DNA from 2 places in the Rhizobium azibense genome. Region 1 is predicted to be linked to the other one. Evidence: predicted binding sites of a transcription regulator. Region 1 holds the regulator's gene; the other holds the start of a gene.

Region 1 (12,034 bases):
GCCGGGTCGGACATCGAATGGCCGCGATAGCGATAGGTCAGCATTTCGAGGATCATCGGACCCTTGCCGGAACGGCAGTACTCGATCGCTTCGTCGGCAGCAGCCTTGACGGCGCGCACGTCCATGCCGTCCACCTGCATGCCCGGAATGCCGAAGGACACGCCCCGCTTGGAAAAATCAGCCTGCGCGGTCGCGCGGGCGGTCGAGGTGCCCATGGCGTAGCGGTTATTCTCTATCACGTAGATGACGGGCAGCTTCCAGAGCTGCGCCATGTTGAAGCTTTCGTAGACCTGACCCTGGTTGGCCGCTCCGTCTCCGAAATAGGCGACGCTGACATTGTCATTGCCGCGATATCTGTTGGCGAAGGCGAGTCCGGTACCGAGCGAAACCTGGGCGCCGACGATGCCGTGGCCGCCGTAGAAATGCTTTTCCTTGGAGAACATGTGCATGGAGCCGCCCTTCCCCTTGGAATAGCCCCCTCTGCGTCCCGTCAGTTCCGCCATCACGCCGCGCGCGCTCATGCCGGTCGCCAGCATATGGCCGTGATCGCGGTAGCCGGTGATGACCTGGTCGCCTTCCTTGAGCGCGAACTGCATGCCGACGACAACGGCTTCCTGGCCGATATAAAGGTGACAGAAACCGCCGATGAAGCCCATGCCGTACAGCTGGCCTGCCTTTTCCTCGAAACGCCGTATGAGCAGCATTTCGCGATAGGCCTTAAGTTCGGTATCACGGTCGAAATCGGCGATAGCCGCGCCATTCGATTGCTTGCTCTGAGGTTTTGCGCTGGTTTTGCGGCTGGAAACGGTCGCGGTCTTTCGCGGCGCCATTCAACCCTCCCTATGGGTTTGTCGTTTCTTAGGTGGCGCGTACCATAGGGAAGAAATTTAGCCACAGCAATGCCATAAATGCATGGCACGTATTCTAGTTTAAATTATTGATAAAGCTACATAAACACCAATTAACCGATTTCTGGTTAATTGGTGTAGGAGTTGAATATGACGATTTCGTCGGCCCGCGACATGTTCAATTGGTAGCGGGCTTTTTCGTCCAGCATGTCCTTGTCGAGCGAGCCATCACTCAACAGCGCGACTTGCTGTTCCAGATGTTCGCGTTTCTCCTTCAAGACCGCAAGCTCACGTTCGCGCGCAGTCCGGCGCTTCTCGAAGCCTTCCGTGGCCCGCAGACCATAGTCTCCGTGAATGCAGTGATAACCGAAATAGGAGAGAAAAGCGACCGTCATGGCCGGAATGACGAACCGGCCGATCTTTCTCTTCTTATGATGCTTTGTCCACATACCCGCACGTGCTCTGAAACGCATTACCTTTATGGGAGCTTACGCATGAGAGATTAACCGTCCGTTGACTGTGAAATCAGATCGACAAAAAACCCGCGCCGGTGAAGCGCGGATTTCAAGCATCTGATTTTTAAGGGCTTTCAGCCGCGGATAATCGAGCGTCCAGCGTAGCGAGCCTGCGGACCAAGGCCCTCCTCGATGCGGATCAGCTGGTTGTACTTCGCCAGACGATCGGAGCGCGACAGCGACCCGGTCTTGATCTGACCGCAATTGGTCGCGACGGCGAGATCGGCGATCGTAGAGTCTTCGGTCTCGCCCGAGCGGTGCGACATGACGGCGGTATAGGCTGCCTTGTGGGCGGTGTTGACGGCGTCGAGCGTTTCGGTCAGCGATCCGATCTGGTTGACCTTCACGAGGATCGAGTTGGCGACACCCATGCGGATACCGTCGCGCAGGCGCTCCGAGTTCGTGACGAAAAGATCGTCGCCCACCAACTGCACCGTCTTGCCTGCAAGATCAGTCAGGGCCTTCCAGCCGTCCCAGTCGTCTTCAGCCATGCCGTCTTCGATCGAGATGATCGGGTACTTGCCGGCGAGATCGGCGAGGTATTCAGCCATGGCGCCCGATTCAAGCGTGCGGCCCTCTCCTTCCAGCACATACTTGCCGTCCTTGAAGAATTCCGTCGAAGCGCAATCGAGACCGAGGTAGATGTCATCGCCCGGCTTGTAGCCGGCTTTCTCGATCGACTTCATGATGAAGTCGAGCGCTTCGGGCGCGCTCTTCAAGCCCGGTGCAAAGCCGCCCTCGTCGCCAACATTGGTGTTGTGCCCCTGGGCAGAGAGCTCCTTCTTGAGGACGTGGAAGACTTCCGAGCCCATGCGAACCGCTTCGCGGATCGAATCGGCGCCGACCGGCATGATCATGAATTCCTGGAAGTCGATTGGATTGTCGGCATGCGCGCCGCCGTTGATGATGTTCATCATCGGAACCGGCAGCAGATGCGCGCTGGCACCGCCAACATATCGATAGAGCGGCAGGCCGGCGGCCTGGGCGGCGGCCTTGGCGACGGCAAGCGATACGCCGAGGATGGCATTGGCGCCGAGGCGAGACTTGTTCGGCGTGCCGTCCAGTTCGATCATGATGTTGTCGATCTGGATCTGGTTCTCGGCATCGATGCCGCCGATCGAGTCGAAGATTTCCGTGTTGGCAGCCTCGACGGCCTTTTCAACACCCTTGCCGAGATAGCGCTTGCCGCCGTCGCGAACTTCGACGGCCTCATGCGCACCGGTCGAGGCGCCGGACGGCACCGCCGCACGGCCCATACTGCCGTCTTCGAGATAGACATCGACTTCAACGGTCGGATTGCCACGGCTGTCGAGAATCTCGCGGGCGATAATGTCGGTAATTGCAGTCATGATCTCTTCCTGCTCGGTGGGTGATAATTCGTTCGAAGCCTGTTTAATCGAAGGCACGCAAATTACAATGCCACACCGACGACACACGGCATGGCATGGCCTATCGCCCGAATATGTCAGGCTTTTGAAGAAGCCGTTCGCCACCTGATCGATCCCTGTCGGCCGCGGCTTTTGGGCCCCTCACACTTTCGATGCGGCTGTAAATTTATCGGTCGGTAACCAATCAATATTACAATTATACCCAGTGAGGAAATACTGCCCAGGTCTTTGGCAAGTAGTATTGCATGATGCGCTTCCTCGTGCGGTCCAAATCCGCCTGATTATACGAAACCTTCAGGGTTTCAGGTCACTGGCAAATTCCAGAACAATTCAAACGAACAGCATCTGTTTTCTGTTTCAATTCAGGGGGCGCAGGATGAAACTCAATATTGCACGCAGCCTTGCTATATTCGCGATGGTCGTCGCCGCGGGATTGATCGCTTCCATCGGCATACAGAACTACGCCTTCAACAAGCTGCGGGTAAACGGCGAGATGTACAAGCAAATCATCTATGGCAAAGATCTCGTCGCCGATATTCTGCCGCCGCCCCTCTACCTCGTTGAATCTTACATGCTCGCGCTCGAAGCGGTGCAGCGCCCCGACGTTGCCAGGAAGAACGTCGAGCGAATCGGAAATGTCTTAAAGCCCGCCTACGAGGACCGCCGCAAATATTGGCTGGCGACCGCCCTCAGCTCGGAACTTAAGCAGAAGCTCCTTAGCGATGTCCTTGTCAAAGGCGACGTGTTCTGGAAGGTGATTGAGGACGAACTTGCGCCCGCCATCGTCAAGAATGACTCCGCAGTCATTCCGGCGTCCTTCGAAAGGCTTGCGACGAATTTTCATATCCATGAAAACGCCGTCAACGAACTAGTCGATATGGCGAACACTTTCCTGGCATCCGCTGAAGGGGACGCCGCCGAACAGACACGCATCCTTTCGGCACTCACGCTCGCAGCTGCCGCAGTCTCGCTTTGCCTGCTTCTTGGCGGCCTTTACGTCTTTCGCCGCCGCGCCATCGTGCCGCTCTCGGCAATGAGCGACTATATGGCGATCCTTGCGGGCGGCGACTACTCGAAGGATGTGCCCTTCAGCCGCCGGGCCGACGAGATCGGGGAGATGGCACGCGCCGTCACCGTCTTCCGCCAATCCGCCGAAGAGCGGAACAATATCCGTGCTCGCCAGGATGCCGAGCGTCAGGCCCAACTGCAGCGCGATGCGGCGCTTGCCGCTGCCAAGGCAGACGAGGAAGCCGTCCGCGAGGGCGTCATCGCCGGCCTGAGCCGCGGTCTGGAACGCCTCTCGCGCGGCGATCTCACGGTCCAGCTTAGCGAGCCTTTCGACGCAACCTACGAAAAGCTGCGCGAGCAGTTCAATTCGAGCGTTCGCACGCTTTCCGAAGCGATGAAGGAAATCTCGAGCGTGACGAATGTAGTGAGGACCGCCTCCGGCGAAATCGCGTCGAGCACAGACGATCTGGCCCGGCGAACCGAGCATCAAGCCGCCTCGCTGGAGCAGGCGGCCTCGGCGCTCGACCAGATCACGGTCACCGTCAAGAACTCGTCGGAACGCGCCAATGAAGCGAACGTGATGATGACGGCGACGAAGGAAAGCGCCAGCTACTCGGCAACCGTCGTGCACGAGGCGGTCGCTGCGATGGAGAAGATCGAGACATCGTCCGCGCAGATCGGCGAGATCATCAACGTTATCGACGAAATCGCCTTCCAGACCAACCTGCTCGCGCTCAATGCCGGCGTGGAAGCCGCCCGCGCGGGCGAGGCCGGAAAAGGTTTTGCGGTCGTTGCGCAGGAAGTGCGTGACCTTGCTGGCCGCTCCGCCAATCTCGCAAAGGAAATCAAGCAGTTGATCGAGACGTCCTCCAGCCAGGTTTCGGCCGGCGTCGCCTTGGTCAGCCGCACCGGTGAAGCGCTCAGCAATATCGATCGGCAGGTTCTGAAGGTCACCGCGCTAATCGAGTCGATCGTGCGTTCCTCTGGCGAACAAACGACCGCTCTCCTGGAAATCAACGCCGCCGTCAATACTATGGACAGCGTCACGCAGCAGAACGCGGCGATGGTTGAACAGACAAGTGCCGCCTGCCGCGAGCTCGGTGACGAGGCGATACACCTCAATCACCTGCTGGCCCGTTTCCTTCTCGAGGACGCAACGGCGTCCGCTCCAACGCGGCCGTACCCAAGCGAAAGGATGGCGCTCGCCCGTTGACTGCGGGCAGCTTCGGCCAGTATCACGTCGCCTTGGCGACGGCGTCGAGAGCCAGCAGCTTTTCCAGAAGCCGAGGCATGTCGTTCAAATACACCATGTTGGGGCCGTCGCAGGGGGCATTGTCCGGGTCCTCGTGGGTCTCGATGAAGACACCTGCAACGCCGACTGCAACGGCTGCCCGCGCCAGCGTCTCGACGAACTGCCGCTGCCCACCCGATGTCGTGCCCTGGCCGCCGGGCTGCTGTACGGAATGTGTCGCATCGAAAATGACCGGAGCTCCCATTGCCGCCATGATCGGCAGCGCGCGCATGTCGGAGACCAACGTGTTGTAACCGAAGGATGCGCCACGCTCACAAAGCAGAACGTTCGGGTTGCCGCTCTGATTCAGCTTGGCAAGAACATTGTTCATGTCCCAGGGAGCGAGAAACTGGCCCTTCTTGACGTTGATGACACGGCCGGTCTTCGCAGCCGCCACAAGCAAGTCCGTCTGACGCGAGAGGAAGGCCGGGATCTGCAGAATGTCCACGACCTCGGCGACCAGCGCGCATTGCTCTTGCGAATGGATATCTGTCAGAACCGGAATGCCGAGTTCCTTCTTGAGGTCGGCGAAGACTTCCAAGCCCTTCTCCAGCCCGATGCCGCGTTTGCTCGACAGCGATGAGCGGTTCGCCTTGTCGAAGGAGGTCTTGTAGACGAGCCCGACGCCGAGCTTGCCGCAAAGCTCCTTGAGCGTGCCTGCGACCATGAAGGCATGGTCGCGGCTCTCCATTTCGCATGCCCCTGCGATCAGCGACAGCTTGCCACTGTTGGAAAATACCACGCGGCCGGCACCTTCGCCGACTGCGACTTCTGAATTCGTATTGCTCATCGGGTCTCCTCGAAGGCGAAGATCGCACCTTGGCCGGGCGCAGGCTTCACCAGAACTCTGTTGTTCTTGCGTGTATAGGGCATCCCGTTATCAGCCAAAAGCGCTTCTGTCACGGCAAGATCGGTGGTGCGGAAAACGATAGCGCTGCCTCTCAGCCCCTTATCCACGGTTAACGGCGCCGAATCGAAATAAGCCTCCATCCCTTCCGGCGACAGCACACTGATCCTGGCATTCGCTGCTGCGATCGCAACCCCGAACGGGGTCCGCCCGATTTCCGTCGTAGACAGGGCCAACTGAAGGAACGAGCCGTAGGCTTCAGGCTCGGGGGCGCTTAGCACGATCTCCGAGATGCCGGTTGCACCATTCGCATGCTTTTCCAGCGCACTGCGATCGGCCGGAAAGGCATTGATGCGCTGGCAGTCAAAGAGGAAGAAATCCGGCGCCCGAAGATCGGCGGCAAAGGCAAGCTTGAAAGTGCCTGTCGATTGCGAGCCGTCCGGCATCTTGATCTGGCGCGAAAACTCCAGCATCGCGCCGCCGCTCTTTCTCGCACGCACGAAATGGGCATGATCGGCGTCCGCGTCCTCGGTGCTGAATGCTGCCGCAGAGAAACCGTCATTGCCGCACCGGAAACGAAATGCCTGGTCGCGCGCCACAAAGACGTTTCCGTGCCGCACTGATTCTTCACATTCTTTCGCATTCGCGACGCCAAGAGGCTCGAGATAGGTCTTGTCGGCGAAGTAAACGCAAGCATTCACCGTGCCGAAAGGATGACGGCCCTCGGCGGCAACCGTGAACCCCAATCGTCCCAGCCGCTCGCGCGCGAGATCGATGTTGGTGACCGGTAGAACAACATGATCCAACGGATGCAGCATGGCATAAGGTCTCCGTTTCCCTGTGATGAAGATGTGTGCCGCTCTGTGGTCAATGCAAGCTGAAAGCGCTTGCCCGGCAAACAAAAGTTTCGGAAAAAGAACGCAGTTGAGACGAAGTTTTACGAAAATTTAGGCACTTGCGGAACACATATGGAACATATAGTGTCTGTTCTGGCTTTGTTTCACGAATCTGAGGTTAAACTTCGATGCTGACACGCAAACAACAGGAGCTTCTCCTCTTCATTCATGAGCGTATGAAGGAATCCGGCGTTCCGCCATCCTTCGACGAGATGAAGGATGCGCTGGATCTGGCGTCAAAGTCCGGCATCCACCGACTGATTACCGCTCTCGAAGAGCGCGGTTTCATTCGTCGCCTACCGAACCGCGCCCGCGCCCTGGAAGTGATCAAACTACCGGAAGCCTATAGTCCGAGCATCCAGCCCCGCCGCGGCTTTTCGCCGAGCGTCATCCAGGGCAGCCTCGGCAAGCCGCAACCTGCGGCCGTTGCGCCGAAACCGGCGAACGAAGACCATAACAGCTCCATTTCGGTTCCCGTCATGGGCCGCATTGCCGCAGGCGTGCCGATCTCGGCGATCCAGAACAACACCCACGACATCAACGTTCCGGCCGATATGCTCAGTACCGGCGAACACTACGCACTTGAGGTCAAGGGCGATTCGATGATCGATGCTGGTATCTTCGATGGCGACACGGTCATCATCCGCAATACCAGCACCGCCAGTCCCGGCGACATTGTCGTGGCACTTGTCGATGACGAGGAAGCGACGTTGAAGCGGTTCCGCCGCAAGGGTGCATCCATCGCGCTTGAGGCGGCGAATCCGGCCTACGAGACGCGCATCTTCGGACCCGATCGCGTCAAGGTTCAGGGTAAGCTCGTCGGCCTAATCCGCCGCTACCATTGACCGGCAGCGCGTAGTCGCGAAAGGCGTCGCCGCGTCTCGTGGTGGCGGGTCCAGGGCGATCGCGCTTCGCCAAGGCGTTGTCCAAAGGGCGGTTCGACGGCACGGGTTTTCCGTAAGGTTTTTCACCCGCAAGAAGGATTGCGCCGGATCAGCAGGCGCTGTTCCGCGCACGCGGGATCCATGCGCGGTTTTTCTGGCCTGGAAGCGGCGATCGGTTCGCGGCGGCTCGGAGGTTTCGCTGCATCTTCGGTCAGTGCCCATGGCCATGCTCAGTGTTTTGACCTGAGCGACCGCGGCCGTGAGCACTGCGTGCTGGCTGCAGGGATATGCAAGCCTTCGCTGCAGCGCTGGTGACCGGACCAGCGCCGGCGATCTTAAGAAGCGCTCCACCAACCTGGTCTTGCTCCATATGATCGCTATTTCCGAGCTCAACGTGGTTGTTTGTCGGATTGTGGCTCGGCCTCAGCCTTTTCCGCGCGTGCCCTGAGCTTATCCGACTAAAAAGACAGCGGCCGCAGGCGCGCTTACCGCCATTGTGACAATCTCCTTCATCATTATCATGCCTGCATGATCATACCTGCATGCGTGATTGCCAGCCTGCCCATGCCCTGCCTTGGGAGGGTTTCGCACCTGTGATCGCGATAGCAAGGACCGTATCTTATTGGAGCGACGATGCCGCAGCGGACAGGCTGCGTGGGTCACACCTGCCGGCTGCATGTATCGGCTACTTCTTGAAGCCGTAAGCGCCTCCTTGGTCGCCAATTACCGCCCCCCCGAGGGACCTCGCAATGCCGCCACAATGGCTGATCGGTGGCGCTATTGGCAGGCGAGAGCCCTGTGTTTGCCGAAGGCTTCTCCCGTATACCAAAAGCGCAAAGAGCAGGATGGCACTACATGCCGGCTATATTTTGCGAAAGCCGATTTTGCAGCTCGCTCGTTTTCAACTCAAGGCATGCACCAAGGGCTCGCCACCCTGGAATACAACCTAAATGCAGCCCTGCGGGCGTCTCAACAGCAATAATCGATTGAAAAAAGACCGAAAAATCGGATTACAAAAAGCCGAATTAAATCATTGGCTTCCGCTATGCGCCTCCGACATCGCAGGAGTGTCTAAAAGTTGATACTGCAATGCACAAAATGGCGCCACGGTAACTTGGCATTGGCGCCGTGATCATATAGCTATCGGAGAGGACGCTTAACCCTATGGCGCTTTTATGGCGCCGCCGCCAGTTTGGAGGATCAGCATGACGGATCAAAGCGCAACAATCAAAATCGGCGACAGAACCGCCAATCTTTCCGTGAAAAGCGGAACGATCGGTCCTGATGTCATCGATATTGGTGCACTCTATAAAAACACCGGTTCCTTCACGTACGATCCTGGTTTCACCTCGACCGCTTCCTGTGAATCGAAGATCACCTATATCGACGGCGATGAAGGCATCCTGCTGCATCGCGGCTACCCGATCGAGCAGCTTGCCGAACATGGCGACTTCCTGGAAGTCTGCTATCTGTTGCTTTACGGCGAATTGCCGACGGCTGCTCAGAAGAAGGATTTCGACTACCGCGTCACGCATCACACCATGGTGCACGAGCAGATGTCTCGCTTCTTCACCGGCTTCCGTCGCGACGCCCATCCGATGGCCGTCATGTGCGGCTGTGTCGGCGCTCTGTCTGCATTCTACCACGACTCGACAGACATCACCGATCCGCACCAGCGCATGGTTGCAAGCTTGCGCATGATCGCCAAGATGCCGACTATCGCGGCCATGGCCTACAAATACTATATCGGCCAGCCTTTCGTTTATCCGAAGAACGATCTCGACTACGCCTCGAACTTCCTGCGGATGTGCTTCGCCGTTCCGTGCGAGGAATATGTCGTGAACCCGGTCCTCTCGCGGGCCATGGACCGTATCTTCATCCTGCACGCCGATCACGAGCAGAACGCCTCGACCTCCACAGTTCGTCTCGCCGGCTCTTCGGGCGCTAACCCGTTCGCCTGCATCGCGGCCGGCATTGCCTGCCTCTGGGGCCCGGCTCATGGCGGTGCCAACGAGGCGGCGCTCAACATGCTTTCGGAAATCGGCTCGGTCGAGCGCATTCCGGAATATATTGCCCGCGCCAAGGACAAGAATGACCCGTTCCGCCTGATGGGCTTCGGTCACCGCGTATACAAGAACTACGATCCGCGCGCCAAGATCATGCAGAAGACGACGCATGAGGTTCTCGCCGAACTCGGCCACAAGGACGATCCGCTTCTCGAAGTTGCGATGGAGCTGGAACGCATTGCTCTGACCGACGAATACTTCATCGAAAAGAAGCTCTACCCCAACATCGACTTCTATTCCGGCATCACGCTGAAGGCGCTGGGCTTCCCCACGACGATGTTCACGGTCCTCTTTGCGCTGGCCCGCACGGTCGGCTGGATCGCCCAGTGGAACGAAATGATCGAGGATCCGCAGCAGCGCATCGGCCGTCCGCGCCAGCTCTATATCGGCGAACCGCTGCGCGACTACGTTCCGGTTTCAAAGCGCTAAGCCGCTCTCGCCCGGAAAGAAACCCGGTCAGAGACGGCCGGGTTTTTTCTTGTCCAGAATGTCGAGAATGATATCCGCCGCTTTCTCGCCAGGCGGCCTTTCCGTCTGCATGCGGTTCCAGACAAGTTCGAAACCTTCGAGCATTGCGCGCCGCTGGAGCGTGTCGCTGGAAAGGCGCTCCATCCAGCGCGCTAGGCTTGCACCACGAACGACCTCGTTGATATATTCTGGGACGACGGCATAGTCGGCGATCAGGTTCGGGATTGCGCCGGTCCACGTCTTGATGCGCCGCGTCATCATCGTGATAATCCAGTCTGTCTTATAGACTGAGACCGTCGGCACGCCTGTAAGCGCAAGCTCGAGAATGACGGTCCCCGAAGCAGCCATTGCCGCATCGGCCTGCGCGAAAGCCCGCCATTTCTGTTCATTGCCCGTCAGGATCTCGGGTTTCGTTTCCCAGTCCTTCACCAGGTCGCGAACCATTGATTCCCTGCGGCTCACGGTCGGCATGAGAAACCGCATTGTGCCGCCGCGGGCGACGAGCTCGTTGACGGCATCGCGAAAATAGGGAAGCAGTTTTGTGATCTCCGACGGGCGCGAGCCTGGGAGCAGCATGATCGTTTTCCTGCCCTCCGCGTCGGTCTTGAGCTTTTCTGACCTGCCATGCCTGGCGGCAATCAAATCCGCATCCGCCGTCAGCCGGTGGCCGACATAAGTCGTCTGCGGTCCGCCGAGTTGCTCCATCACCGCGGGCTCGAACGGCAGAACGGCCAGGACATGATCGACATAGCCGAGCATCTGCTGGGCGCGGTATTCCTTCCACGCCCAAACGCTGGGACAGACGTAATTGACGACCGGCAGTCCTGGCAGGGCTTGGCGGACGCGTTTGGCAACGCGATGAGTGAAATCCGGGCTGTCGATGACGACCAGAATATCGGGCTTTGCCGCAATGATTGCAGCCGTCGTCTGCCTGATGCGGGCGACGAGCTTCGGCAATTTTTTGAGCACCTGCGTGATGCCCATGATCGAAAGCTCGGAAAAATCGAAGAGCGATTTCAGCCCCTGTGCCTCGAGCGCGTCGCCGCCGACGCCGACAAGTTCAATGCCGGCATGCCTCCGTTTCAGTGCATCCACGAGATCGGCTCCGAGAAGATCTCCGGAAACCTCGCCTGCCACGATCGCGATCTTCATCGCAGCCCCCAAGACGGCAGGCCGCGATCGAGCCCGCAGACAAAGAGCCCGGCTTCGTCGGCTGCCTTCATAACAGCCTGGCGGTCCAGCACGAGAGCACGTCCCGCCTCGATTGCGATTCCTGCCAAGCCCGCCGCCTTGGCATTCATCACCGTGGATAGGCCGATCGATGGAAGATCGGCGCGGACATCCTGCTGCGGCTTGCAGAGCTTGACCAGCACGCCACGGCGGCGCGGCGATATACGCCCGGCGGCACGCAGCGATGCGACGCGCTCAAGCATGCCGTCGGTCCCTTCCGCGCCTTCGAGCGCCACGATGCGCCCGCCGACGGAGACTGCCCCTTGCCCGATATCGAGAGCACCCAGCGCTTCGGCGGCGGCTGCCCCCTTCAGTATATCGATCTTGTCCTCATTACCCGGCGACATAGCGCCGATCGGCCCGACAGCCGCCAGCAGGTCGGGGGCAATATCCTGCGCGCCGACGACGCGCCGTCCGTCATCCTCAATGAGCTTGATGACCATCTGCAACACCGTATTGTCACCGCCCGAAAGCAGCGTACGCACCACACCCGGCATCTTTGCGACCGTCCGCCAGGTCGGTCGCACTTCGCGCCATTCGGGGCGGCGGCGAACGCCGCCGGACATGACGACGCGAGTGATGTTGTTGCGCTT
Region 2 (12,034 bases), on a different contig from region 1:
CGCTGACGGCGGCGGGACGCTCGACCTCGGCATAATAGTCCGGAATGGAAAGGCAACCCTCTTCGTAGACCGATCTCTCGGTTGAAGATTTGACGATCTTCGGATTGATAAAGATCTGCGGCTGCTTTTCCTCGCCTTCCCGCGAGACGTCGATCACCAGTATACGGCGCGGCACGCCGACCTGGATTGCCGCCAGGCCAATGCCCGGTGCGTCATACATCGTCTCCAGCATATCGTCGGCAAGACGCTTGAGATCGGCATCGACCCGCTCGATCGGCTTGGAAACCTGCCGGAGGACGGGATCTGGAAGAATGATAAGTGGCTTGATGGTCATCGCGTTCCCATAACCTATCTTTTCCAGCTAGGGAATTATCCTGAAACTCCGGAACGTGCTTTTTTCGCAGACCTGCGGAATTTGCGGCATTCGGTCAGGCTGCTCGGTGCGATGTCGGCGCCAGACGCTCCTGCGAGCGCACATTGAAGTGCTGCAGCAGCGCCACGAGATTATCCACCTCCGCGCGCAAGTGACGGCTCTCTGCCGAGGTATGTTCTACCATGCTCGAGTTCTGCTGCGTGATCGTGTCCATGTTGCGGATCGCAATGCTGACTTCGTTCACCCCTGTCGCCTGATCGCGTGCTGCTGCTGCGATGTCGGCAACGAAGCGATTGATGATGTCGATACGGCTGATCATATCGCCAAGTGCCTCGCCGGTACTGCTGACGATGCCGACGCCCTCATTGACCTGTACGGAACTTTCCGAGATCAGATTCTTGATCTCCTTGGCTGCATCGGCGGTGCGCTGCGCGAGCTGGCGCACTTCCTGTGCGACGACCGCAAAGCCTTTGCCCGCCTCGCCGGCACGCGCGGCCTCGACGCCGGCGTTCAGTGCCAGAAGGTTCGTCTGGAAGGCGATTTCGTCAATGACGCCGATGATCTTGGCTATCTCGGAGGACGACTTCTCGATACCCGCCATGGCCGACACCGCGCTTGTCACGAGCTCGCCTGAACTCTTCGCCTTCTCCTGCGTCTCACGCACCGCACCGGATGCCTTCTCGGCATTTGCTGCGGTCTGGCCAAGGCTGACGGAAAGCTGCTGGAGCGCCGCAGAGCTCTCCTCGATGCCGGCCGCCTGTTGCGCCGTGCGCATCGCCAGATCGTCGGTCGCCTTGGAAATCACCTCGGTGCCGCTGGAAATTTCGCCGGAACTGCTGCGCACCGAGGCGAATGAAGCGCGAAGTGCGGCGACGGCGCGGTTATAGTCCTGCGCCATGTGCCGGAAATTGCCCGGCAGGTCCGCCGGCAGCGTTGCTTCGAGATCGCCTTTTGAAAGCGCTTCCAATCCGCGGCGCAGATGCTCGAGCGCAATCGCCTGATCGGCCTCCGCCTTGGCTCGCTCCTCTTCGTGCTTGCGCCGCTTCTCTTCCAGCGCATCGAGATAGACAGAAATTGAATAGTCCATGTCGAGCATGCTCGCCTTGATGACCGAGGCAAGCTTTTCGGCAAGCACACTGCCCTTTTGCCGGCCGAAGCGTGACGGCCACTGCTTCTCCATGATGCCCTTGACGAGTTCTGCCATGACGATCGCATAACCGCCGATATACCAGCGCGGTTCAAGGCCAATCCGGGCATGCGCCCTGCCGACGGCGGTGACGCCGTTCACGTAGCTCTCGTCGAAATTGGCGCCGGAAAGCTGCGCCCAGTGGTCTTCCTGGCGTTTCTTGGCCTGTCCGGCATGCGTTTTGTCGGAAAAGAAGCCGGCCAGCGCGGGTGTCTTGGCGATCTTGCCGTAAAACTTGTCCAGCGCGCCACCGATCAGTTCGCCGATGACCGGGCGCAAGTCCCTAATCGTCTTTCTCGCCTCACTGTCGAGTTCGATGAAGTCAAGGCGCTGCTTGAGTGCGTTTTCGGATTGCTGGCTTGTCATAATGTATTTCTGTCCCGGCGCATGATGCGATAAAGGTCTCTTCGAAACGACAATTCGAAAATATAGTTGACTATCCGTTAAGAAGAGGCGGCGATCTTCGGCAGCTTGGTCCCGCGGTGCTGCGGCAATTTGTCTCCGAAATTGCGCTGTGGATTTGTTCACGTTTTGATCTAGCCATCGCCGGCGAGTTTGTTATTGTGCGCGAATGAACAATGTTACCGACTCACTGACGATTTCGATCGCCGGGCTCAGCCCGGCCCTCCTTGCGCTTGCCGGTGGCGCTGTCGCTGTCGTTGTCGTGCTGCTCGTGTTTGTGCTGGTCAAGAGCAGCAACCTGCGGCGCGAACAGGATGAGGAGGCAGCGATCCGGATCGCGGAGGCCGATGCCCGGATGGTCGAGCTTTTGAAGATCCAGGCCGAAATGCAGGGACGCATTTCGACCATGGCCGAGGTCTTCGGAACGCGTCAGGCCGAACTCAACCAGGCAATCGGTCAGCGCCTCGACGGCATGTCACAGCGCGTCAGCACGACGATTAGCGAACAGACGAAATCGACGCATGAGAACCTGCAGCGCCTGCAGGAGCGGCTCGCCGTCATCGATGCAGCTCAGAACAATATCCAGACGCTGGCGAAGGATGTCGTCGGGCTTCAGGCTATCCTGTCCAACAAGCAGACGCGCGGCGCCTTCGGCCAGTCGCGTATGGAGACGATCGTCGCCGACGGTCTGCCGATGGGCGCCTATGCCTTCCAGCAAACGCTCTCAAACGGCTCGCGGCCGGACTGTACCGTGCGCATGCCGAACGGTGCACCGCCGCTGATCATCGATGCCAAGTTTCCTCTCGAAGCCTGGAATGCCATTCGCGACGCCGGCACGCCGGAGGCGACCAAGCTTGCCTCGCAGCAATTTCGCCGCGACATGGAAATCCATGTCCGCGATATATCGGAGAAGTATCTTATCCAGGGCGAGACGCAGGATACGGCATTTCTCTTCGTTCCTTCGGAATCGATCTTCGCTGAAATTCACGAGAATTTCGAACCGATCGTCCAGAAAGCGCATCGTTCCCGCATCGTCATTGTTTCGCCTTCGCTGCTGATGCTGTCGATCCAGGTCATCCAGGCCGTCTTGAAGGATCAGCGCATGCAGGCGCAGGCGCACCTCATCCAGGGCGAGGTAGCCATCCTAATGGATGATCTCGGGCGGCTCGATGAGCGCGTGCGCAAACTGCAGACTCACTTCTTCCAGGCACAGCGCGATGTTGATCAGATCATCACGTCCACGGACAAACTCTCCAAACGCGGCGCAAAAATCGAAGCTTTGGAGTTCGAGGGTGCAGAAGCGCTCAAGGAGGAACGTGAAAGCGGACCTGCGGCGAAGTCGGTCGAAAGCCGCACCGGTCTTCTCAAACTCAGGGTGGTTGACGAGGAGTGAGCCCATCGGGCAGTGTCCGGTCGCATGAGAAGCATGACGGGACAGCCTTTATGATCACAGTCTTCGGCTCCATCAACATGGACCTTATCGCCACCACCGATCGCCTGCCAAAGCCTGGGGAAACAGTGGCCGGCAACGATTTTGCAACGGCGGCGGGCGGCAAGGGAGCCAACCAGGCATTAGCCGCGCGACGCGCCGGCCGCATCGTCCATATGGCGGGCGCAGTCGGTAAGGATGAATTTGCTGCACCGGCGCTGTCGCTTCTCGATCAGGCGGGCATTTGCCTTGCTGGCGTAAAGCATGTCGATGGACCCACCGGTACGGCGCTGATCCTCGTCGGTGGGGACGGCGAGAACATGATCGCCGTCGTGCCGGGCGCCAACGGGACCATCGCGCCCGAGGATGCCGATGCGGCGATCGGCGCCATGAGCAAGGGCGATTTTCTGATGCTGCAGCTCGAGGTGCCCGCCCCGGCAGTCGAGCGTGCGCTGGCCTCATCCAGGCTCAAGGGCGTCACGACCATTCTTAACCTCGCTCCGCTGATTGCAGACGCCCCGCGGCTCGGACGTCTCGCCGATATCGTCATTGCCAACGAGACGGAATTCGAGCGGCTTGCTGGCCAGAACGACATGGACCCGGCTGATCGCGAAACGGCGTTGAGACGCCTGCATCAAGAGACCGGACAGACGTTGATCGTGACGCTCGGCGCCGACGGCGTGATCGCAATCCGCGATGGCGTCATTACCGAGGCGAAAGGCCTGAAGATCGAGCCGGTGGATACCGTCGGGGCAGGTGATACATTCTGCGGCTACTTTGCCGCAAGCCTCGATGGAGGCCTCGATTTCGAGGCGTCTCTGCGCCGGGCCGCCGTGGCCAGTTCGCTTGCCTGCCTCAAGGCCGGAGCACAGCCATCCATTCCCTTGTCCGCCGACGTCGCAATCAAGATATAGTCTTGTCTATTTTCACCGGGCACTCGAAGAAATATGAATCAACTCAATATATTAGCGGAATGAAACGGCCTCGTTTCATTCAAATTTAAGAGATTTGCGGCGATCGTTCTTTTGATCGCCAGGCTTTGGTTCACGGGCCTAGGCAACGTCACGGCTGCTCCATGAGGGTGCGGCATTTCCTCCCGTGTCGGAGAATGCGACTCCGGTGCGTGCCCTGCCGAGGAACCCATGGCCATCTTCCGCATGAAATCGCTTGCAGCAAAGCTCATCCTCATTACCGGCGCAGCTATCGCGCTTGTCCTCCTGGTGTCCAACCTGTTCCTGATTGGCCAGACCCGTGATCGCGTTCATGCGTTGACGATGGACCAGGCCAACCTCGAAGCTAAATCAATCGCCAACGAGATCGCCGCCAATGTCGGCGAGCTGGCAAGCGCCGCGCGCTCAATGGCGGGCGTCCTCGGCCGCGGTCACGAAGGCAAGAGCTTCGACCGCAAGGGCATCATAAACATCCTGAAGGCCAACCTCGAGCAGAATGCCTTTGCCTTCGGAAGCTGGTTTTGCGAACAGCTCGGCGCCTTTGACGGCAAAACAACCGAGATCGCCGACAAGCTCGACGAGGGCACGAACAAGAACGGCGCCTTTACCCCCTACTGGTCGAAGACGAGGGATGGCGCCATCCAGTTTTCGACCTTCGACAACGACTATGCCGCCGAATGGTGGAAACTTGCCGCCGAAACCGGAAAGGGGGCCATCACGCCACCCTATCTTGCCGAAGGCACCGACGTTCCGACGCTCTTGACTTCCATTGCCTATCCGGTCGTGTCCGGCGGCAAGACGATTGGTGTCGAAGGCGTCGACATCTCACTCAAGTCCCTCACCGACAAACTGCAGGCATTGCAACCCTTCGGTTCGGGCCGTGTCACTCTCGTTGCGCAAAACGGCAACTGGATCGTGGCGCCGACGAAAGAACTGATGTCGAAACCCTACGGCAACGGCCAAGGCGCCGCCGAAGTCAAGTCAGCGCTAGCCTCGATGACTCCGAGTGTAATCCGCAACCTTGCCTTTGATGGCTATGAACCTTTCGATCGCGTCGTCTATCCGTTTGCCGTGCCGGATCTTCATGCCGCCTGGGTCGTACTCGTCGATGTTCCCCACAGCGCCATCAATGCACCGGTGCGAGATCAGACCTTCATGATGATCGCCGGTGGCATCGTTGTCCTTGGTGGCGTCATGCTGGCTCTCTATTTTGCCGTCCGCTCCCTGGTGCAAAAGCCTCTTGGCCTGCTCGTTGCAAATGTCAAGGCACTCGGCGACGGCAAGTACGAGGAGCCGGTTACCGGCCAGGAGCGCGCAGACGAGATTGGTTCCGTCGCCAAGGCTCTCGAAGGATTCCGCTTTACGCTTGCCGATACGCAAAGGCTCGAGGCAGAGGCGGACAGCCAGCGCATTGCCGCTGATGCCGAGCGCAGCCGCTCCGAAAGCGAGCGGCTGGAATCGATCGCGCTACAACGCCAGATCGTTTCCATCGTCGGCGCCGGGCTCTCAGAATTATCGCAGGGCAACCTTAGTCACCGCCTCACGGAGGAGTTCCCCGGCGAATATTCCAAGCTGAAGCAGGATTTCAACGCTGCGCTTGCCAGCCTTGAAGAGACAATCAACACGACAAACCTCAGCGTCGTGAATATCGGTTCCGGCACCAGCGAAATCAGCAACAGCGCCTCCGACCTTGCCAGGCGCACGGAGCAGCAGGCGGCAAGCCTGGAAGAAACCGCCGCCGCGCTCAACGAGCTGACCGCTCAGGTCAATTCAAGTGCCAAGAATGCCGCACAGCTGCAGAAAACGTCAATCTCGCCTGTGAAGATGCGGAGAAATCCGGCGAGGTCGTGCAGAAGGCAATCGCCTCCATGCACGGCATCGAACAATCTTCCACGGAGGTCTCGCGCATCATCGGCGTGATCGATGAAATCGCTTTCCAGACGAACCTGCTGGCACTCAATGCCGGCGTCGAGGCGGCGCGCGCTGGTGAAGCGGGCAAGGGCTTTGCTGTGGTTGCTCAGGAAGTCCGTGAACTGGCTCAACGCTCTGCAACTGCAGCCAAGGAGATCAAGACCCTCATCAACACCTCCGCCATCCAGGTCAAGGAAGGCGTCGATCTCGTCGGCCGCGCCGGCGGTATGCTGCATAAGATCGCCGAGCAGGTGATGGGCATCAACGGTCTCATCCGCCAGATCTCCGCCTCCGCAAGCGAACAGGCGATAGGCCTCAAGGAAATCAACCAGGCCATGAACCAGATGGATCAGGTGACCCAACAGAATGCCGCAATGGTGGAAGAGGCGACAGCAGCCAGTGTCGCGCTGAATGACGAGGCCCAGACGCTGAAAGCGCTCGTTCTTCGCTTCCGGGTGTCCGCCCAGGGCAACGCCAAGGCGCTGCACTCAACGGCGCAGCAGATGACGCGAAGCTCCCGTGCCCCGGCTCCTGCTCAGCGCCGCCCTGTGCCACAGCAGCACGGTTCGGCTGCCGTTGTTCAGGACAACTGGGAAGAATTCTGAGGCAGACGTCTTCACGCATGGAAAGAGGCGTCCCGACAGGGGGGCGCCTCTTTTCATTTCAGGCGATCGTCTGCCGCTCAGGCAGCGTTCGATGCTTGTTCTTCGTTGAGGAAAGCGTAGATCGCCGATGCCGAATCCGTGGCACGCAGCTTCGTGACGAGATCGTGATCGCGAAGCACGCGAGCAATGCGCGACAAGGCCTTAAGATGGTCGGCGCCCGCCCCTTCCGGAGCGAGAAGCAGAAACACCAGGTCGACCGGCTGGTCGTCCAGCGCTTCGAAGTCGACCGGACTTTCCAGCCGCGCGAAGACGCCGACAATCGATCGGACACTTGCGAGCTTGCCGTGCGGAATGGCGATGCCATTGCCGACACCCGTCGAGCCGAGACGCTCGCGCTGCAGAACGACATCGAAAATTTCCCGCTCGGAAAGGCCAGTGATCTTGGAGGCCTTGGCCGCCAACTCCTGGAGCAACTGTTTCTTCGAATTTACCTTTAGGGCGGGAATGATCGCATCTTGGTGCAGCAGATCTGCCAATGCCATTTCTTTTTCCTTCTGTCGCCGAAACCGGATGATTGGGAGAGCGGCGTGGCTACCGCTCATCGCCCGGATGTCAGCTCTTGATACTGGCGGCGTCGATCCAGCCAATATTACCGTCATGCCTGCGGTAAACGATGTTCAAATGCTCCGTGCCGGGGCTGCGGAACAAAAGCAGTGGCTCATCCGTCATATCGAGCGCCATCACGGCGGTCGCAACGGACATGGTCTTCAACTGCTTCGTGCTCTCGGCAACGATTACCGGGGCGAAATCGTCTGGGACCTCTTCTTCATGATCCGGGACAGCATCCATGACGGTATAGGCGACTTCCGCACCGTTCAGATGGTTTCCGGCATGATGATCCTTGAGCTTGCGCTTGTAGCGGCGCAGACGCTTTTCGATGCGCTCCGAAGCGGCATCGAATGCGAGCTGCGGGTCCATGGCTTCGCCTGCCGCATGCAGCACCACCCCGCTGTCAAGATGGAGCTTGCAATCCGCAGAGAACCGCGAACTCGATTTCTCCACAATTACCTGCCCGGAATATCCCCCGTCGAAGTATTTCGTGATGGCCATGTCCATTTGGTCCTCGATCCTTTGACGGAACGAGTCCCCAATTTCCATATGTTTACCGGATACACGCACACTCATGGAGTTTCCCTTCTTATAGTGGTTTGCGGTACCAGTTTACGCCAAGGCCAGACCTCATCCAAGCACTTCACGCAAACTCAAGCAATATCGGCTTAAGTCGTGTGCTTCAATCGCCCTGAGGATGATGGGGATAAGTCCAAACGCCGTTCGCAGCGCCAGCTGCGGCGGGCTTCTAACGGCAGACTGCCGAATTGTCAACGGCTGTGCCGTCGCGCTGATGTGGCCGTGCAGGCACGGGTTGAATTAGCACGACCTTCAAAAGCCGGAAACCTTCGCCATTGCCCGCTTTTCGCGCCGTCGCTGAACGGAGGAGGCGATATTCATCGCCTCGCGGTATTTTGCAACCGTCCGGCGAGCCAGCTCGATCCCTTCCTTCTTCAGCATGTCGACAATATCATCGTCGGACAGGACCGCATCCGTGCTTTCCTGCATGATCAGGGAGCGTATCCTGTGACGAACGGCCTCAGCCGAATGGCTATCGCCGCCCTCCACCGCGCTGATCGACACCGTGAAGAAATATTTGAGCTCGAAGAGGCCGCGCGGCGTCAGGATGTACTTATTCGAGGTGACGCGGCTGACAGTCGACTCATGCATCTTGATGGCATCGGCAACGGTCTTCAGGTTCAGCGGGCGAAGGTGATCGACGCCATGCATCAGGAAGGCGTCCTGCTGGCGCACAATCTCGCTTGCGACCTTCATGATCGTCTTGGCGCGCTGGTCGAGACTGCGGGTGAGCCAGTTGGCGCTTTGAAGGCATTCGGACAAGAACGTGTAATCACCGCCGTTCTTTGTGACATGGGCGAAATAGGATTGATTGACGAGCACGCGCGGGAGCGTATCCGGATTCAACTCCACCAGCCAGCTCCCATCCGATGACGAACGGACGACGACATCCGGCATGATCGCTTCAGAAAGGCTGGTTTCAAAACCGCTGCCGGGCTTCGGGTTCAGCTGGCGAATCTCTGCGAGCATATCAAGCAGGTCTTCCTCGTCGACGCCGCAAAGCCGCTTCAGCGTCGGAAAGTCGCGCCGCGCCAGCAGTTCGAGGTTGGAAACGAGGGCCTGCATGGCGGGATCGAAACGGTCCTTCTGCTTCAGCTGGATGGACAGGCATTCGGCCAGGCTGCGAGCAAATACACCGGGCGGGTCAAGCGTCTGCAGCTCGGCAAGAACACGTTCGGCAGCCGCAGGATCGCTGCCCAGTCTTTCGCCGATGTCGGCAGGGTCGGTCTGCAGGTAACCCGCCTCGTCGAGCTGGTCGATCAATTGCTGCGCGATCAGCCGGTCTCCCGCGTCCGGCAGGATGAACGGAATCTGCTGTGCCAGGTGATCCCTGAGCGAGACCTGGCCCGCAACAAAGTCGTCGAGATCGTAATTCTCCTGGTCGCCGCCTCCCGGCATCGACTTCCATTGGCTGATCAGCTCAGGCGCATCGGCTCGCGCAGGCACGCCATCGTCGGGGAAGACATTTGCATAATTGACGTCCAGCTCTTCGCTCAGCCGTGTGGCGCTGCCGTCATTGCCATTGTCATACCAGTCGGCGGAAAGCGCCTCGGTGCGGTCGTCATCATCGTCGGACTGGCGCCCGTGCTGCTCCTCCTGCGCATCGCTGTCGCTGCCCGTTTCCGCGTCATCTGACGGAAATTCGAGCAATGGGTTCTTCTCGACTTCCTGTGCGATAAACTGGACTAGCTCGAAGTGCGTCATCTGCAGCAACTGGATGGATTGCATCAGTTGCGGCGTCATCACCAGGGACTGGTTCTGTCGCAGGAAAAGATTGGCAGACAGGGCCATAGCGGACGCGAAACTCCCGTTCAATTCCTCCGGGAAACCGCGATCGAGCAGAGTTCGGGCCGCGGAAATCCAACTTGGCCCAAAAATTGCTTTTTTATTCTATTTGGTCAAGCGCAAGTATGCCAGGAAGGTGAATTTCCGTCGCCTTCGATCCTATCAAAGGCTGAATTTATCGCCAAGATAGAGGCGGCGCACTTCCGGATTGTTGACGATATCGTTCGCTCGCCCATGCGTCAGCACTTCGCCGGCATGGATGATATAGGCCCGGTCGATGAGGCCAAGCGTCTCGCGCACATTGTGATCGGTGATCAAAACGCCGATGCCGCGCGCCGTCAGATGGTGGACGAGGTTCTGGATGTCTGCGACCGAAATGGGATCGACGCCTGCAAAAGGCTCGTCAAGCAGCATGAAGGTCGGGTCGGTTGCGAGCGCGCGAGCAATTTCCAGACGCCGGCGCTCACCGCCCGACAATGCGACGGCCGCCGATTTTCGCAGCTTGGAGATATGGAATTCCTCCAGAAGCTCGTCGAGCTTCTTCTCCCGCTCCACCTTGTCCTTCTCGTGCACTTCGAGCACGGCGCGGATATTCTCTTCGACCGTCAGGCCGCGGAAGATCGAGGCCTCCTGCGGCAGGTAGCCGACGCCGAGGCGCGAGCGGCGATACATCGGCATCGTCGTCACGTCATTGCCATCGATCTCGATCGTGCCTTCGTCCACCGGCACCAGTCCGGTGATCATATAAAAACAGGTCGTCTTGCCGGCACCGTTCGGTCCCAGAAGGCCGACAGCTTCGCCGCGCCTGACGACCAGCGAAACGCCGTTGACGACACGCCGGGTGCTATAGGTCTTCGTCAGACCGCGTGCAATCAGCGTGCCGTGGTAACGGCTCTTGTCTCCGCCGGCGGCAGAGTCCGCGGCAGATTGCGGCCCGGCCCTGCCGAACATGGTTGAAAGCGAGAATAATTTCACGTCGGGCGGCCGGTCTCAGTTCTTTTTCTGGGATTTCGGATCAAGCTGGATCTGGACGCGCCCCCCGCAGCTATCCAGTTGCGCCTGCCCTGTCTGCATATGAACCGTAAGCTGGCAGCCCGTGAAGACGTTCGGTCCATCAGACAGCACCACCTTTTCGCCCTTCAGGACGAAGAGCTGCTGGGCCATATCGAAGGAGCCATTGTCGGCGGTCGCCGTCTGCGTGCCGGAACTCAGGAAAACCTTGTCGGTAACGATGATACGGTCGATGTCGGCATTGCCGGATGAGATGGACGCGGCTCCCGCGTCGGCCTTTGCACCGTTTGGTTGGGTGTCGCCGCCCTGTGCCTTGTAAAAGACCGTCATATGACCGGCCTGCAAGGTCGTCTTCCCCTGAACGACCTTCACATTGCCGGTAAAGTCGGCCTTGTGCTCCTGATCGTGAATCTCCAGCTTGTCGCTTTCGATCTGGATCGGTTGATTGCTGTCGAGCTTCAGGCCGTCCATCTGGCTGGTCGTCGCCTGCGCAAGGGCCGCTCCTGCCATCAGTAGAAGCGCCAGGGCGCTGCCGCCAAGTGTTATGCCAGACTTACGAAGTGAAAAGTGACAATCTATTGTCATGAGTGACCCGGCTGTTAGGTGCCCTGTTTACGGATGACGGATGGATCCACATTCATGCGAACTTTCCCCTCGAATGTGATCACGCGCCCCTTATCCGTCATCTTGAGCGACTGCGCAACAATCGAAGCGCCGTCTTTTTGAATCTCGATAGGATCGTCTGTCGTCATCTTGCCGCCCTTGATATCGAGCTTGGCAGATTGGAATTTCGCCGTCAGACCGTTGCTCAGCAAAATCGTGAACGGGTCCCTCAGCGCAAGGTTGTCCGTGGATCGGTCATAGTCGGCCGTGGCAGCCTCAACGCGGGCGATCAGATCATCGTTGACCGGCACTGCGGCCTTGATCGTTTCGAGCGTGATAAGGTTCGGGTTCTTGATGTCTTGCAGTGCGCGCTCGGCAAGCATCGAATAGTTGATGCCGTCGGCATTGCGCCCGGCGATCGCCGGCTTTTCCATGACGATCTTGCCGTCTTCGATCTTGGCGCCCTCGATCTTCAGATTCTCGGGCAGGTAAGCCCTGACCATCGAGACGGCAATGAAGGCCAGCGAAATGATGACGGCAGCGACAGGCAGCAGTATCTTCAGGCGGCGGACACGTGCAGAATGGAAGAGC

The links. The regulator LexA, encoded in region 1, represses DNA repair genes until DNA is damaged. The targets are predictions, from matches to a motif close to TGTTCNNNNTGTGTTCNG.
Region 2: a site for LexA is predicted at 2,081-2,098, ahead of EV130_RS11350 (DNA recombination protein RmuC). Genes of this name have one in related genera too.

The regions. Positions count from the first base shown of each region.
Region 1 covers NZ_SMBJ01000012.1:96,165-108,198, forward strand. Annotated here, with positions in the region: gene pdhA (pyruvate dehydrogenase (acetyl-transferring) E1 component subunit alpha) at 1-830, opposite strand, end outside; gene EV130_RS26730 (FtsB family cell division protein) at 977-1,297, opposite strand; gene eno (phosphopyruvate hydratase) at 1,438-2,712, opposite strand; gene EV130_RS26740 (methyl-accepting chemotaxis protein) at 3,128-4,972, shown strand; gene kdsA (3-deoxy-8-phosphooctulonate synthase) at 4,995-5,840, opposite strand; gene EV130_RS26750 (VOC family protein) at 5,837-6,715, opposite strand; gene lexA (transcriptional repressor LexA) at 6,922-7,638, shown strand; gene gltA (citrate synthase) at 8,883-10,172, shown strand; gene lpxB (lipid-A-disaccharide synthase) at 10,200-11,363, opposite strand; gene EV130_RS26770 (LpxI family protein) at 11,360-12,034, opposite strand, start outside.
Region 2 covers NZ_SMBJ01000004.1:190,711-202,744, forward strand. Annotated here, with positions in the region: gene def (peptide deformylase) at 1-334, opposite strand, end outside; gene EV130_RS11345 (globin-coupled sensor protein) at 429-1,925, opposite strand; gene EV130_RS11350 (DNA recombination protein RmuC) at 2,131-3,354, shown strand; gene EV130_RS11355 (ribokinase) at 3,405-4,304, shown strand; partial or broken gene EV130_RS11360 (methyl-accepting chemotaxis protein) at 4,533-6,856, shown strand; gene ptsN (PTS IIA-like nitrogen regulatory protein PtsN) at 6,934-7,398, opposite strand; gene hpf (ribosome hibernation-promoting factor, HPF/YfiA family) at 7,469-8,041, opposite strand; gene rpoN (RNA polymerase factor sigma-54) at 8,297-9,835, opposite strand; gene lptB (LPS export ABC transporter ATP-binding protein) at 9,992-10,780, opposite strand; gene EV130_RS11390 (LptA/OstA family protein) at 10,820-11,425, opposite strand; gene lptC (LPS export ABC transporter periplasmic protein LptC) at 11,440-12,034, opposite strand, start outside.